One region of the Arthrobacter burdickii genome, then DNA from elsewhere that is predicted to be linked to it. Evidence: riboswitches for the same ligand, from Rfam matches in the RefSeq annotation. Region 1 holds a riboswitch; each other region holds the start of a gene.
The links. A riboswitch is a leader RNA that binds a small molecule or an ion and turns the genes downstream of it on or off. The one in region 1 is predicted to bind S-adenosylmethionine.

Region 1 (3,692 bases):
CCTGCCGCTCGTCCTGGCGCACGCGATCATCGACACGGCGGGCTTCGTGGGATTCGCGCTCCTCGGACCCGCCATCGGGATCGGCGGGTGACGGGGTCGATAGATTGGCCGACGAACTGCTCAGGGAAGGCTCACCTACGCTGATTTGCGCGCGAAAACCGTGACTAAATTATCGGCTGACCCCGGTGTTACCGTGAGTTCCACCAGCACAACGGCGGCTCCGACCGGGGCTCCACCGGACCACCAGGAGGAATCATGAGCGTCGTCACCAGTGTCTCTGAGTGCAGTGTCCACAACTGCTCGTTCAATCACGAGGGCTGCACCGCCGTCGCGATCACCGTGTCCGGGAGCGAGGAACACGCGTCCTGCGCCACCTTCATCGACACCTCCATCAGCGGCGGCCTGCCGAAGATGCTCGCGCACGTGGGAGCCTGCCAGCGCTCGGAGTGCAGCTACAACCACGACCTGCTGTGCGGCGCCCCCGCCGTCAAGGTGGGACCCGGCGCCGACGCCGCCGACTGCCTGACCTACACCCACGCCTGACGGCGCCTCCGCCCGACGCGCGGAGAGCAACAGGAAAGGGCCGGACGACTGTCCGGCCCTTTCCTGTTCGTTCTGGTGATGTCAGAGGGTGATGTCAGATCTCGATGCGGCCGTCGGCGGTCTCGAAGGTCACGGACATGATGCCCGGGGTGCCGTTCGGGGCGATCCACTGGACCTGCACGCCGTCGAGCGTCTCCTCGACAGCGGTGCCGAGCCACTCGGTCACCCGTTCGGATGATCCTGCGATGGTCAGGCAGGACAGTTTGACCGACGCCGGGCGCGCCTGGGAGGGGTGCAGGGCCTCGGTGCCCTCGTCCCAGCGGAGCAGGTAGGGGACCTGGGGATCAGCGATGAGCCCCTTGATGCCGATCTGCTGCCACGTCAGTTCCTGGCCGTCGGGGAACTTGCGGTTGCCGGGAACCGCGCTGCGGCCGAGGCGCTCCTCGAACGGGGCCAGGTCGTCCACGGCGACGCACCAGCCCATCCAGCCTCCGCCGGCCTCGGACCGCGCGCGCACGGCCTGGCCGAAGGGCGCCTTGGTCGACGCGGGGTGGTCGAGGACCTCCACGACCTCCAGGTACTGGCCGTTCACCAGGGGGAAGATCATGTTCCGGGTGCCGAAGCGCGGGTGCACGCCACCCTTCACGGGGTCCATCCCGAGGTTGGCTGCGATCCGGTCGGCAGTCGCAGCAAGTCCATCGGGTTCGCAGGCATATGAGACATGGTCCAATCGCATGCGGTTATCTTGGCACTAAGTGATGCACGTCTCGACTTAGGATCGCCTTACTCCTGCTGGTCCTCCGATGGCGTCGCCGCCGCCCGTCCGCACGCTGCTTCACGGAGGGTCATCCGGCTTGCCGGATCCGCTCCGATGGGCTTTCATGGGTGCAGGTCATGAGTGCCAGCACGAAGCCCCGGCTTGCTGGCCGGCAACCCTCCAACCGCGGTGGGGTGCCCCGGGTGAAGACCAGGTTCGGCGCTATTCCGGCGCCGTGCAAGCGCGGGCTCCTGCGGGAGCCGGTCTCCTGGAGCGGCACGCACCGGCCGGAGCACCGGACCAGGCGGGGCCCCTTCCGACAGGGAGCACCATGTCCAACGATTGGTCTTTCGAGACACGCCAGATCCACGCCGGCCAGGTACCGGACGCAGCCACGGGAGCGCGTGCGCTTCCCATCTACCAGACGTCGTCGTTCGTCTTCCCGAGTGCCGAGAGTGCCGCCAACCGGTTCGCGCTGACGGAGCTCGCGCCCATCTACACGCGCATCGGGAATCCCACGCAGGAAGCAGTGGAGACGAGGATCGCCAGCCTCGAGGGCGGAGCCGGCGCCCTGCTGCTCGCCTCGGGCCAGGCCGCCGAGACCTTCGCGGTGCTGAACATCGCGGAGGCGGGGGACCACATCGTGGCCAGCCCCAGCCTCTACGGCGGCACGTACAACCTCTTCAAGCACACGCTGAAGAAGTTCGGCATCGAGACCACCTTCGTGGAGGACCCGGACGACCTCGAGCAGTGGCGGAAGGCCGTCCGGCCGAACACCAAGCTCTTCTTCGGCGAGGTCGTGTCCAACCCCCGGCAGGACGTCCTCGACATCGAGGGCATCAGCTCCGTCGCCCACGAGAACGGGCTTCCCCTGATCGTGGACAACACGCTGTCCACGCCGTACCTGATCCGACCCATCGAATGGGGAGCGGACATCGTGGTGCACTCCGCGACGAAGTACCTCGGGGGCCATGGCAACGCCATCGCCGGGGTCATCGTCGACTCGGGGAACTTCGACTTCGCCCGGTATCCCGAGCGGTTCCCCGGTTTCAACACGCCGGACGAGAGCTACCACGGACTCGTCTATGCACGCGACCTCGGCGTCGGCAGCGCACTCGGCGCGAATCTCGCGTACATCCTCAAGGCCCGCGTCCAGCTCCTGCGCGACCTCGGCTCCTCCGTCTCGCCGTTCAACGCCTTCCTCATCGCGCAGGGCCTGGAGACCCTCAGCCTGCGTGTCGAGCGCCACGTGCAGAATGCCCAGGCGGTCGCCGAGTGGCTCGAGGGGCACGACGACGTCGAGCGCGTCTCCTACGCCGGCCTCGCCTCGAGCCCCTGGTACGAGCGCGGCAGGAAGTACGGGCGGAAGAACGGGACGGGCGCGATCGTCAGCTTCGACATCGTCGGCGGGCTGCAGGCCGGCAAGCGCTTCGTCGACGGACTGGAACTCCACTCGCACGTGGCGAACGTCGGCGACGTCCGCTCGCTCGTCATCCATCCGGCGTCCACCACGCACAGCCAGCTCGGGGCGGAAGCGCAGCTCACCGCGGGCGTGCGTCCGGGCCTCGTCCGACTGTCCGTGGGCCTCGAGAACATCACCGACATCCTCGCCGACCTCGACGCGGGGTTCCGCGCCGCCAAAGGAGTCTAGCCCTTCGTGACCACCTACCCTCCTGCTCCGCTGCACCCCGGGATCGACGACGCGCGCCCTTCGGGGGACGGGCTCCTGCGCATCGCCCCGATCGGACCGCTGGCACTCGAGACCGGGGGTGAGCTGCCGGACGTGCAGCTCGCCTTCGAGACCTGGGGCCGACTGAACCGGGATGCATCGAACGCGGTGCTCGTGCAGCATGCCCTGACCGGCAGCTCGCACGTGGCACGCGGCGCATCGGAGGAGGAGGGCTGGTGGGATTCGCTCGTCGGCCCCGGCCGCCCGGTGGACACCGACCGGTACTTCGTGGTGTCCGTCAACATGCTGGGAGGGTGCTACGGCTCGACGGGGCCGGCCAGCCTCGCTCCCGACGGCACCCCGTGGGGATCGCGCTTCCCCTTCGTCACCATCCGCGACTCCGTCCGGGCCGAAGCCCTGCTCGCCGACCGGCTCGGCATCAAGCAGTGGCAGTCGGTCCTCGGGGGATCGATGGGAGGGGCACGAGCGCTCGAGTGGGCACTGATGTACCCGCAGCGGGTGGAGCGGTGCGCCGTCATCGCTTGCACTGCCGCCAGTTCGGCCGAACAGATAGCGTTCGCCCAGGCGCAGCTACAGGCAATCCGGCTCGACCCCGCCTACCGCGGCGGCGACTACTACGACGGCCCGCATCCGGATGCGGGCCTCGGGATCGCCCGGCGCATCGCCCACATCACCTACCGCTCCGAGCAGGAACTGGAAGCA
Region 2 (3,692 bases), 490 kb from region 1:
TCACCCGCGGTATCCAGTTCTAGGAGCGACGTCCAGCGACGTCCCGCCACGTCCGGCGACCGCAGGGGCGCCGTCGTACCTCGCGGAAGGCGCGCAGACGACGGCGGCTATCGCCGGGACCCCGGAAGCTGCAGGGCAGGCGCGCCGGGCGGCCGAGGTGCTCATCGACGCGGCGCTGGGTGAAGGGGCCCTACGCGCGAGCTAGCCCACCAGGTCCTGGTACTCGGGGTGATCCTCGATGAAGGCCGCCACGAACTCGCACTGCGGCACCACGGTGAGGTGCTGCGCGCGTGCGTCGTCGAGGGCGAACCGGATCAGGGTGCTGCCGATGCCATGGCCCTCGACCTCTTCGTCGACCACCGTGTGCGTGAAGACGATGGTGTCACCGGACCGTTCGTACGCCGCCATGCCTGCAGGGTCGCCGTCGAGGTTCGCGATGTAGCGGCTCTTCGCCTCGTTGTTCGTGACCTGGATCCCGCTGTTCTCGGAGCTCATGCTGTCACCTTCGCATTGACCATGAGAACGGGTCAACGAGCCGTCCCCGCGGTCCGGTGCTAGTCGCGCGAAGCCGGTCGCGTAGCGTGCCCGGCTGTGCTGCCGTCGAGCAGCCAGGCGAGCGCTTCGGTCTCGGAGCAGAAATAGCGCGTGACGGTGGGGGAGCGGTGGGAGAACGCCGACATCACCTCGTCGACGGCGTCCTCACCCACGACGGCGACTCTCGAGAACCCGCGGTAGGCAGCCATTCCCACGCGTGCTTCAGGGGTGATCCCGGTGATGCCATGCATGTGGACCAGGAGCGGCAGTGCGGTGGGACCGTGGAATTCTGCCAGGGCGCGGGCGGCGGCAACGGCATGCGCATGGGTGATCTCGACGCCGCGCTTCCACCGAAGCCTCAGGATTCCCCTGTCGAGGTGCGCACTGAATGGGTCCATCGAGGTCCTTTACCGAGGGTAGAAGCAGTAGCTTGACAGCGTAGCAAGGTGGACTGGCTGGTTCAGCCTCCTTGTCGGTTTTCCGACTCCACCTGAGCGCTTCGGGCTCCCAGGGCGATGCGGGCTGTAGCGTCTGATCCATGACACTGAGCATTCTGGTGACCGGCGCGAGCCGCGGGATCGGCGCCGCCATCGCCCATGAGCTAGCCGGACGGGGACATCGCATCGCCGTGCATGCGGGACGCGATGCGGCGGCGGCCCTGGTGGTTCGTGACGCACTGCCCGGTACCGGTCACGCCGTCGTAGTCGGCGATGTCGCCGATCCGGAGGAGTGCGTACGGATCGTCGATGAAACCGTGCGGGAACTCGGCGGGGTCGACGTCCTCGTGAACAATGCAGGGATTTTTGAGGCGCATCCTGTTGTCCGGGCATCCTTCGACGACTGGCAGCATGCCTGGCGCCGCACTCTCGCCGTCAACCTGCTGGGGCCGGCGAACCTGGCCTGGCTCGTGGCGCGCCACCTCCTGGATCGGCCAGCCGGTCCCGAGGGCGGTCGGTTGATCAGTGTGGGCTCCCGCGGCGCCTACCGAGGCGAACCCCTGACCCCTGCCTACGGGGCGAGTAAGGCTGCGCTCCATTCGATGACCCAGTCGCTGGCCGTTGCGCTCGCGCCCTCCGGCATTCTCTCTGCGGCGGTCGCACCGGGTTTCGTCGAGACGGACATGGGACGGTCGGTGCTCGACAGCCCGGAGGGTGACGCGGTCCGGGCACAGAGTCCGTTCAACCGCGTGGCGACGCCGGAGGAGGTGGCGCAGACCGTGGCATGGCTTGCCACGGATGCTCCGCTCTGGGTCAGCGGCACCGTGGTCGACGTGAACGGTGCGTCCTACCTCCGCTGACGGATTGCTGATCGTGAGGCATGGCTGATCGTGACGCACTGTGACGGGTGCTTGTGGACGCCGGCGAGGGCGGGCACCTAGGCTCATCACCAGAATCAAGAGCTCCAACGTCAAACCCTGGTTTGTTGGACGGCAACCCTCTCGCTGTAGCGGGGTGCCCCAGGTGAGGATTCGGCCCGGCATGCATCATGCGGGCAAGTATGGCGCTTCCTCCACGGCAGTGCCCTGACATGAGGATTTTTTCATGCCCGCATCACCGCGCCATATCCGCTTCAATGCCTTCGACATGAACTGCGTGGGCCACCAGTCGCCTGGCCTGTGGCGGCACCCGGACGATCAGTCGTGGCGCTACAAGGACCTGCGCTACTGGGCCGACCTCGCGAAGACGCTGGAGAAGGGACTGTTCGACGGCATCTTCATCGCCGACGTCCTCGGCACCTACGACGTCTACGGCGGTTCCAACGAGGCCACGCTGCGCCAGGGGACGCAGACCCCGGTCAACGATCCGTTCCTGCTCGTCTCCGCCATGGCCCTTGTCACGGAGCACCTCGGCTTCGGTGTCACGGCGGGCACGGCCTACGAGCACCCCTACCCGTTCGCACGCCGGCTCTCCACGCTCGACCACCTCACCAATGGCAGGGTCGGCTGGAACGTGGTCACGGGTTACCTGCCCTCCGCCGCGCGGAATATGGGCAACGAGGACCAGCTCGAGCACGACGAACGCTACAACCACGCGGACGAGTACCTCGAGGTGCTTTACAAGCTGCTCGAGGGGTCCTGGGAGGACGACGCGGTGATCCGGGACCGCGAGACCGGGGTCTTCACCGACCCGGCCAAGGTCCACGACATCAACCATGACGGCACGTACTTCACAGTTCCGGGGATCCACCTCAGCGAGCCCTCGCTGCAGCGCACGCCCGTGATCTACCAGGCCGGTGCCTCATCACGCGGGATCGCCTTTGCTGCGGGGAACGCCGAGGCGGTCTTCGTCGGTGCACCCACCAAAGCGATCCTCAAGGACGCCGTGAAGAAGATCCGCGACGCGGTCGAGGCCGAAGGACGCGACCGCTACTCCGTGCGGATCTACACCATGCTCACTGTCATCACGGACGAGACGGAGGAGAAGGCCCAGGCCAAGCACGCCGAGTACCAGCAGTACGTCAGCTACGAAGGAGCCCTCGTGCTGCTGTCGGGCTGGCTGGGCATCGATCTCAGCGTCTACGACCCCGACGAGCCCATCGGCAATGTGAAATCGAACGCCATTCAGTCCGCCGTCGCGAACTTCCAGAAGGTGAACGACGACGGCGAACCCTGGACCGTGCGCGACATCGCCGAGTGGGCAGGTATCGGGGGGCTTGGTCCGCGCATCATCGGGTCCGGGGCGCAGGTCGCCGACGAGCTCCAGGCCTGGGTCGAGGAGACCGACGTCGACGGCTTCAACCTGGCGTACGCCATCACACCTGGATCCTTCGAGGACGTCATCCAGTACGTGGTTCCCGAGCTCCAGAAGCGCGGTGCCTATCCGACGGAATACGTCGAGGGAACCCTGCGCAACAAGCTGTTCGGCAAGGGTGACCGCCTGCCCGAGGAGCACCGCGGAGCGCGATTCCGGCTCGAGTCCGTCCGCCCCTGACGCCCCACTGACCTGACGCGGACCGCCGGGGTTCCCGGCGGCCGAACCCGCAGCACCGTCCATCCCTTCCCTGCTGCCCACCCATTCGACGCTTCCCACCCGCATCCTGCCCAAGGAATCCCATGATCTCGCTTCGACAACTGACCAAGACCTACGGTCGCGGGCACGCTGCCGTCACCGTACTCGACCACCTCGATTTCGAGGTGCCCACCGGCCGCATCGCCGCTG
Region 3 (3,692 bases), on a different contig from region 1:
GCCGCGATCCCCGGACCAGGTCCGCATGGACCGCCTCCACGCCCGCGGTGGCGAGCACGGCGAGCGCCTGGCCCGGCCTCGCCGGATCACCGGCGGTGCCGTAGCCGGTGGTGACCAGCAGGGCGGGTCGTCCTGCAGTACCGGCCAGCTGCCGGTACACCCGCTCCACCAGCCCGCCGGGTGCTGCCAGCTCACCGCCGCGGTCACCGACGAGGCCCGGCTCGTCCAGCTGCACCCACTCGGCCCCCGCCTCCGCCAGCGACGCGAGGATGCCCACGTAGGCCGCCACGGCGTCGTCGATCCGCTCCAGCGGGTCGAAACCGGCGGGTGCCCCGTCCTCGGGCTTGGCCAGCAGCAGGTAGGTCACGGGACCCACGAGCACCGGGCGCAGCACGGTGCCGCGCTCGCGCTGCCGGCGGACGGTCGCGGTCAGGCCGTGCGCCACGGCGACGAACGGTGTCCCCGGACCGATCTCGGGCACCAGGTAGTGGTAGTTCGTATCGAACCACTTGGTCAGCTCCAGCGGCGCGCGCTCGCCGTCGCCCCGGGCCAGCGTGAAGTAGCCGGCGGTGTCCACAGAACCGTCCTCCGCGGCCAGGTCGGCGAACCGAGCCGGCAGAGCTCCCAGCGCCGCCGTCGCGTCCAGGACCTGGTCGTAGAGCGCGAAGTCCGCCGGGATGGAGGAATCGCCGCGATCCAGCCCCAGTTCCACGAGTCGGGCGACCGTGCGGTCCTGCAGCTGGTCGGCAGCGTGCTGCAGTCCGGCCTCGTCCAGGCGGCCCGCCCAGTAGGCCTCGACGGCCTTCTTCAGCTCACGGCCGGGCCCGATGCGGGGGTAGCCGAGGATCGTGGCGGCGGGGAAGGTGTTCTCGGTGCTCATGGTGTTCTCCTCTGGACGGTGTGTCGGTCGTGGTTCGGATTCGGGGGGGGGGCAGGGTCAGGCCGGGACGGCGGCCGGCGTGCGCGCCACCGGCAGGTCGATCTCCTCGATGACCTCGATGGACGCGCGATGGTCGTTGAAGGTGTACAGGTGCACGCCCGGGGCCCCTGCATCGAAGGCCGCCCGGGCCAGCACGGCCGCTGCCCGCACGCCGATCCGTCGGCGTTCGGCTTCACCCGAGGCGGTCTCCAGGCGGTGCAGGAGGGCAGGGTCGGGACGGACGCCGGTCATTCCGGCCAGCCGTTCGAGCCGGCGGATGTTCCCCAGGGGCATCACCCCGGGAATGATCGGGATGGTGACTCCCGCGGCCCGGGCCGCGGTGAGCAGGCGGACGTAGTGGGCGGGATCGAAATACACCTGCGTGATGGCGAAGTCTGCACCGGAACGCTGCTTCGAGACCAGCACCTCGACGTCGTGCAGGAATGACGGCGATTCCGGGTGCCGATTCGGGTAGGCCGCCACCCCCACCGCCAACCGACCGCCGGCGAGCGCGGCTCCGTGCCGGGCCTCGACCTCCCGGATCAACTCCACCAGGGACTGGGCGAAGGGAAGCTCGCCGCGCACTGCCTGCGGGTCCTGCGGCAGGTCCCCGCGCAGGGCCAGCAGGCCCCTCACCCCCAGTGCGACGAGCTGCCGCACCAGCAGGTCAAGGCTCGCCCGTGTCTCCCCCACGCAACAGAGGTGGGCCAGTGGTCGCAGTCTGGTGTTGCTGGTCAGGTGCCCGATCAGCTCGATCGAGGCCAGGCGCCGCGCCGGTGTGCCGCTGTAGGTCACCGAGACGTAGTCGGGGCGGGTGGCCTCCAGCTCGTCGATCGTCCGCAGCACCGCCTCCCCTGCTTCCGGGGTGGCCGGCGGATACAGCTCGTACGACAGCGACGGCGGTACCGCTGCCTGTTTCTTCGAAGTCATCCCCGCTCCTCGGTATGTCCGAGGGAGTGCACCAGGATGCGGGCCGGAAACCAGCGATCCGGGTGTGCCGGGACCGCTCGCGGGTGCGCTGATGCATGTCCATCGGTTCTGGCATTAGCACCGGTTCCGCTGCTCTCCCAAGGGAGGGCAACGGAATGGTTGCTGCGGCGTCAACAAGCCAGATCTCTCGGCCGCTCTTGATGGTTGGTGGGATCACTGTAAGCAGCACCCCGGCCCTGGGTGCAGAACGTGCGACGACAAGGCGCCGCATGACGTTCCGGGACGCCGGTTTCGTCACATACTGCATCCCGGGCGACATGTGACGATCCCGCGTCATCCGGTGATCCCGGTTCTGGCTGGCCTTCCTCTTCGAGGTGACCGCGGGTCGAGTACGAAGGCGGCGCTTGCCTGCCCTCATCGCGCTCGACACCGCGAGGATACGGATAGAGCACAGTGTTTCGCTAGAGAGGAGGCTCCAGGCGGGCATTCAAACTCATTGCAGCTCCGAGAAGGTCTGCGGCGCCCCACCATTCGACCGCCACCCCGCCCCTGAACCGAACAAGGTGCATGGCGGTAATGGCTACCGGTCTGCCGGTAGCGGGCAGACCGAGGAACTCCCCTTCGTGCGTTCCGGTCCACAGCACCCGACCGGCGATCTTGTCGCCTTCAACCACTGCGTCAGAGATGGCTCCCGTCATATCGGGAAAGGCAGCATGCATACTGTGCATCCAGAAAATGAAGCCCTCCCGCCCTCCAGGCTGACCGGGCACGGGCATGTGGTCGATCACATCAGCAGCGATCAAACCCTCCAGAGCGACGGCATCATCAGCGCCGACCGCAGAGATGATCCCTTCATATACTCCTCGCAAGCCTGAACCGTCTGGCATTGCGGCTCCTCGCACTCTGTTCAAGGGCTGCTTACCGGCCACCTCTGCCAGTGTGGGCCGGTGACCACGGGCAGGCAAGCACCAACCCGTTGGGCTGAACTGAACGGCAAGGTGGCATCACGGCGCTGATCGCGTGTCGTCTCGGACCCGACGTGGTTAAGCTGAAGCACCTACCAACAGGATCGTTAGTAGGTGCTTCTTCGTTGCGGGGACAGGATTTGAACCTGTGACCTCTGGGTTATGAGCCCAGCGAGCTACCGAACTGCTCCACCCCGCGGCGCAAAGACGACCTTACTCACCGCAGGATGAATACACCAATCGGCCCTCGCGATCCAGTGATGATCTGCGATCTGGTTTCAGGGTCACGGGGCGCTTCAGCCACGGCAGAGGTAGGCACTTCTCGGCGTCGTTCCTGCCGCTGCCGTGGAAGACTGCTGGCATGGAGGCTCCCGCGCGCGATCACGACCTCGTCCTCTTCGGTGCGACCGGCTTCGTCGGTGAACTGATCGCCGGATATCTTGCGGACCATGCTCCGCCGGGCCTGCGCGTGGGGCTCGCGGGGAGGTCGAGGGAGAAGCTCGAGGCCGTACGGTCCAGGCTGCCCGCCGCCGCGCAGGACTGGGCCCTCATCGAGGCCGACTCGGAGCACCCTGACTCACTCGCTGCGCTGGCCGCCAGAACCCGGGTGCTCTTCACCACGGTGGGTCCCTACGCGAAGTACGGACTGCCCGTCGTCGAGGCGTGTGCCCGCGCCGGCACCCACTATGGGGACCTGACGGGCGAGGTGTCCTTCGTCCGTGAAGCCATCGACCGCTTCGACGCGTTGGCAAGGACTACCGGCGCACGGATCGTCCATGCGTGCGGCTACGACTCCATCCCGTCGGACCTCGCGGTGCTCCTCCTGCACCAGGCCGCGGTGGCCGACGGCGCGGGCGGACTGACCGAGGTGCAGCTCG
Region 4 (3,692 bases), on a different contig from region 1:
CGCTGGGTATGCGCCTCGGACGACGAGATCCTGTCCAGCGTACGGAACCACACCGCGACGGCCCACGGCTTGACGGACCTTCCCGCCGAAGTCAGGGAAGCGGTCCGGGTCCACACACTGCCTGCCTGACTGACGTCGTTGCATCCCGATCCGACCGCCGGTGCTTCCAGGGCCTCGCTGCGGCATGCCGAGGCGAGGGCATCGTCTGGATGTACCAACCCATCGTGGACACGGCGCGGGGCACCGTCGTCGGGTTCGAAGCCCTTTTGCGGTTCCCCGGCTTCACCGAGCAGGCGATGTCCCGACCCGCTTCGATCCGGTGATGGCGACCGACGACGCCGGCAATTTCGCGGGCCTCGCCCGTGTGGAGAGGCTCATCACGGCGCTCACCCGATCGGGGATTCCCGTCAGCTCCTGACGCGGTCAGTTCCTGACACGGTCAGCCCCTGGCACCGTCAGCCCTGACACCGCCGCCGTCAGGGGCCGTACGGATGTCCGGTGAGCCAGGCCAGCGCCTCGGCCGGGCACTCGAAGTAGCGCGTGGGGTACGGGGGGTTGTGCACCCTGGCGAAGAAATCCGCCAGTGTCCTGTCGACCGCGCTCGGGCCGACGATGGCCATGGCTGCGATGTTCAGCGCAGTCGCGAAACCGTGAAGAGCGCTCCGCGTGAGCGACACCATGCCATTGAGCTCCACCAGCATCGGCGGGCAGACGTCCCGGCACAGGGCGTTGGACCGTTCGATCAGTGCCGCAGCATCACTGTCGCCGACGCTCACGTTGTGCTGCCACTGGACCCACAGGACCTCGGTGCGTAGCTCGGCCACGAAGGCTTCCGCGGCGGCATCCCGTTCTTCCGCCATGCTCCCCAACCCCCTGTGGTGGTACCCGAGTGCCGAGCATCCCCTCGCACACTACAGACAGGGGTGGTCGGGCGCGAGCGGATACGCTGGGGGCCATGACTGTTCTCGTGTTCCTCGACCCGGCCCACGACGACGGCAGGGTCGTCGATGCCTCGCAGCCCCAGCTTCTGGCCACCGACCTGGGCGCCACCCGCGGCGACGGGATCTTCGAATCGCTCCTGGCCGTCGACGGGTCTCCCCGCAAGGAGCAGGCGCACCTGGCGAGGCTCGCGTCCTCGGCAGCGGCCCTGGACCTTACGGTCCCCGACGCCGAGGCATGGAGCCGTGCCATCCGCACCGGCCTCCGGGAGTTCGCGGCAGCGGAGCCGGAGCGCCGTGACGCCGTCGTGAAGCTCATCGCCACGCGCGGGGTCGAAGGCGCCGCGCGTGCCACGGCGTGGGTCCAGGTCGCTCCCGTGCCGGCGTCGACGCTCGAGCAGCGCAGGACGGGACTTCGGGTCCTGTTCCTCGAACGCGGCTATGACAGCACCGTGGCGCAGCGTGCGCCCTGGCTGCTGATGGGCGCCAAGACCCTCTCCTACGCCGTCAACATGGCGGCCCTCCGTTACGCGAAGGCCCACGGGGCCGACGACGTCATCTTCACCTCCTCGGACGGCAAGGTGCTGGAGGGCCCCACCTCGACCGTGCTGTTGGCCCACGACCGCGACGGACGGAAGACACTCCTGACACCGCAGCTCGAGAGCGGCATCCTCGCGGGTACGTCCCAGAGCGCCCTGTTCACGGCGGCGAAGGAGCAGGGGTGGGAACTCGGCTACGGCCCGCTCGAGCCGCACCACCTCCTCGACGCCGACGCGGTATGGCTGATCTCGAGCATCCGGCTCCTCGCACCCGTGCTCTCGATCGACGGCCAGGCCCTCCGATCCTCGCCCGCCCTCACAGCCGAGCTGACCGACCTCGTGGACCGGTTCGTGTAATTTTCACCACAAAAGCCTGCCCTACAGGCCGTTTACCGCGTCAAACGCTGATTTCCGCGCAGTTTCGTTTTGACCGGGCGCTTCGTGCTGCCATAGCGTTTTCTTGAAATCAAGAGCTCCAGCCCTCGGCCCTGGCCGGCTGGACAGCAACCCTCTCCCGTAGTGGGGTGCTCCAGGTGAAGATTCGGCCGCCGGGACCAGTCCCCCGGTTGGCAAGTACGGCGTCGTGCGGACCACCCAGAGATAACCGGGACAGCAGCCGCCACAACGCGCACGGCCAGAACAGCGAGCGTGTCACCAGCAGCCAGCAGCCTCCCCGGCAGCCATCCGTTCCTCCCCGAGATCCACCTCATCCAGTCGGCCCGCACCCCGGGCCAGCATCGAAGAAGGACCCCATGAACATCTCCCGCAAAGTCCTCGCGGCACTCGCCGTCCCGCTCCTCGCGCTGACCGTCTCCTGCGGCAGCAACAGCAGTAGCAGCAGCGAGCCGACCGCGACCACCGACGCCCTCGCCGGCAGCGACCAGCAGTCGCTCGACCAGTACACGACCGACGACACCACGCCGGTCGACGAGATCGACACCTCGAAGCTCGGCCTCATCACGGAGGGGACCCTGCGCGTGGGCACCCTCTCCGACGCCCCGCCAAACATCTTCATCGAGAACGGCGTCTTCACCGGCTACGACAACGAGCTGCTCCGCGCCATCGGCGACAAGCTCGGCCTCGAGGTCGAGTTCGCGTCCACGGACTTCTCCGCACTGCTCGCCCAGGTCCAGAACAAGCAGTTCGACGTCGGATCCTCCTCGATCTCCACGACGGCCGCCCGCCGCGAGAACGTCGGCTTCACCAACGGCTACGACTTCGGGTACATGGCCGTCGTCACGAAGAACGGCTCCTCGGTCACGGGCTTCGACTCCCTGTCGGAGAGCACCCGCATCGGCGTCGTGCAGGGCACCGTCCAGGACGACTACGTGACCAACACCCTTGGCCTCGAGCCCGTGCGCTTCGCGGACTACAACACGGTCTACGCGAACGTGAAGAACGGTCAGGTCGACGCATGGGTCGCCCCGTCCCAGCAGGCCACGGGCCAGGTGAAGGAGGGCGATGACACCACCATCGCCGAGACCATCATCAACACCGAGAACTTCACGGCCTACGCGGTCAACAGCGAGAACCAGCCCCTGATCGACGCGCTCAACTCCGGGCTCGACGCCGTGATCGAGGACGGCACGTGGACCGAGCTCACCAAGGAGTGGTACCCGGACCGCGAGATGCCCTCCGACTGGAAGCCCGGCAGCAAAGCCGTGGAAGTAAAGTAGCGGTCCCTGCATGAATGCCCTTGACCAGCTCTCGCAGACCTTCTTCGACTGGGAGGCAATGGCTGCGGTCCTGCCCGAACTCCTGGCGGTCGGACTGCGGAACACCCTGATCCTCGCCCTGTCCTCCGGCATCATCGGGACGGTCCTCGGCATGGTCCTCGCGATCCTGGGGATCTCCCGCAATCGGCTGCTCCGCTGGGTGGCGCGCATCTACACAGACATCTTCCGTGGAGTGCCTGCCGTGGTGATCATCCTGCTCATCGGCATCGGCCTCAGCCCGATCTACCGCCAGGTCACCGGCAGCACCAGTCCCTTCCCGATGGGCATCCTCGCCCTGTCACTGATGGCCGCCGCGTACATCGGTGAGATCTTCCGCTCCGGCATCCAGAGCGTGGAGAAGGGGCAGCTGGAGGCCTCCCGCGCGCTGGGCTTCAGCTACCGCTCCTCCATGCAGCTCGTCGTGGTTCCCCAGGGCGTGCGGCGCGTGCTGCCCGCCCTGGTGAACCAGTTCATCGCGCTGATCAAGGAGTCCTCGCTGA

Region 2: linked by a shared signal. The riboswitch ahead of P5G52_RS15445 (LLM class flavin-dependent oxidoreductase) and the one ahead of P5G52_RS17485 (bifunctional o-acetylhomoserine/o-acetylserine sulfhydrylase) in region 1 are both predicted to bind S-adenosylmethionine.
Region 3: linked by a shared signal. The riboswitch ahead of P5G52_RS04160 (methylenetetrahydrofolate reductase) and the one ahead of P5G52_RS17485 (bifunctional o-acetylhomoserine/o-acetylserine sulfhydrylase) in region 1 are both predicted to bind S-adenosylmethionine.
Region 4: linked by a shared signal. The riboswitch ahead of P5G52_RS05490 (ABC transporter substrate-binding protein) and the one ahead of P5G52_RS17485 (bifunctional o-acetylhomoserine/o-acetylserine sulfhydrylase) in region 1 are both predicted to bind S-adenosylmethionine.

The regions. Positions count from the first base shown of each region.
Region 1 is NZ_JAROCG010000002.1:659,535-663,226, forward strand. It holds gene P5G52_RS17470 (CPBP family intramembrane glutamic endopeptidase) at 1-91, shown strand, start outside; gene P5G52_RS17475 (DUF1540 domain-containing protein) at 256-543, shown strand; gene P5G52_RS17480 (VOC family protein) at 638-1,279, opposite strand; SAM riboswitch class IV at 1,434-1,550, shown strand; gene P5G52_RS17485 (bifunctional o-acetylhomoserine/o-acetylserine sulfhydrylase) at 1,632-2,951, shown strand; gene metX (homoserine O-acetyltransferase MetX) at 2,958-3,692, shown strand, end outside.
Region 2 is NZ_JAROCG010000002.1:167,243-170,934, forward strand. It holds gene P5G52_RS15425 (SDR family NAD(P)-dependent oxidoreductase) at 1-23, shown strand, start outside; gene P5G52_RS15430 (GNAT family N-acetyltransferase) at 202-495, opposite strand; gene P5G52_RS15435 (SpoIIAA family protein) at 555-932, opposite strand; gene P5G52_RS15440 (SDR family NAD(P)-dependent oxidoreductase) at 1,073-1,831, shown strand; SAM riboswitch class IV at 1,925-2,038, shown strand; gene P5G52_RS15445 (LLM class flavin-dependent oxidoreductase) at 2,076-3,464, shown strand; gene P5G52_RS15450 (methionine ABC transporter ATP-binding protein) at 3,587-3,692, shown strand, end outside.
Region 3 is NZ_JAROCG010000001.1:892,122-895,813, reverse strand. It holds gene metE (5-methyltetrahydropteroyltriglutamate--homocysteine S-methyltransferase) at 1-880, opposite strand, end outside; gene P5G52_RS04160 (methylenetetrahydrofolate reductase) at 938-1,849, opposite strand; SAM riboswitch class I at 1,946-2,056, opposite strand; gene P5G52_RS04155 (ester cyclase) at 2,311-2,736, opposite strand; tRNA gene P5G52_RS04150 (tRNA-Met) at 2,940-3,013, opposite strand; gene P5G52_RS04145 (saccharopine dehydrogenase family protein) at 3,176-3,692, shown strand, end outside.
Region 4 is NZ_JAROCG010000001.1:1,168,621-1,172,312, reverse strand. It holds gene P5G52_RS18285 (DUF1059 domain-containing protein) at 1-129, shown strand, start outside; gene P5G52_RS05500 (DUF7793 family protein) at 477-860, opposite strand; gene P5G52_RS05495 (aminodeoxychorismate lyase) at 956-1,834, shown strand; SAM riboswitch class IV at 1,942-2,059, shown strand; gene P5G52_RS05490 (ABC transporter substrate-binding protein) at 2,230-3,153, shown strand; gene P5G52_RS05485 (amino acid ABC transporter permease) at 3,164-3,692, shown strand, end outside.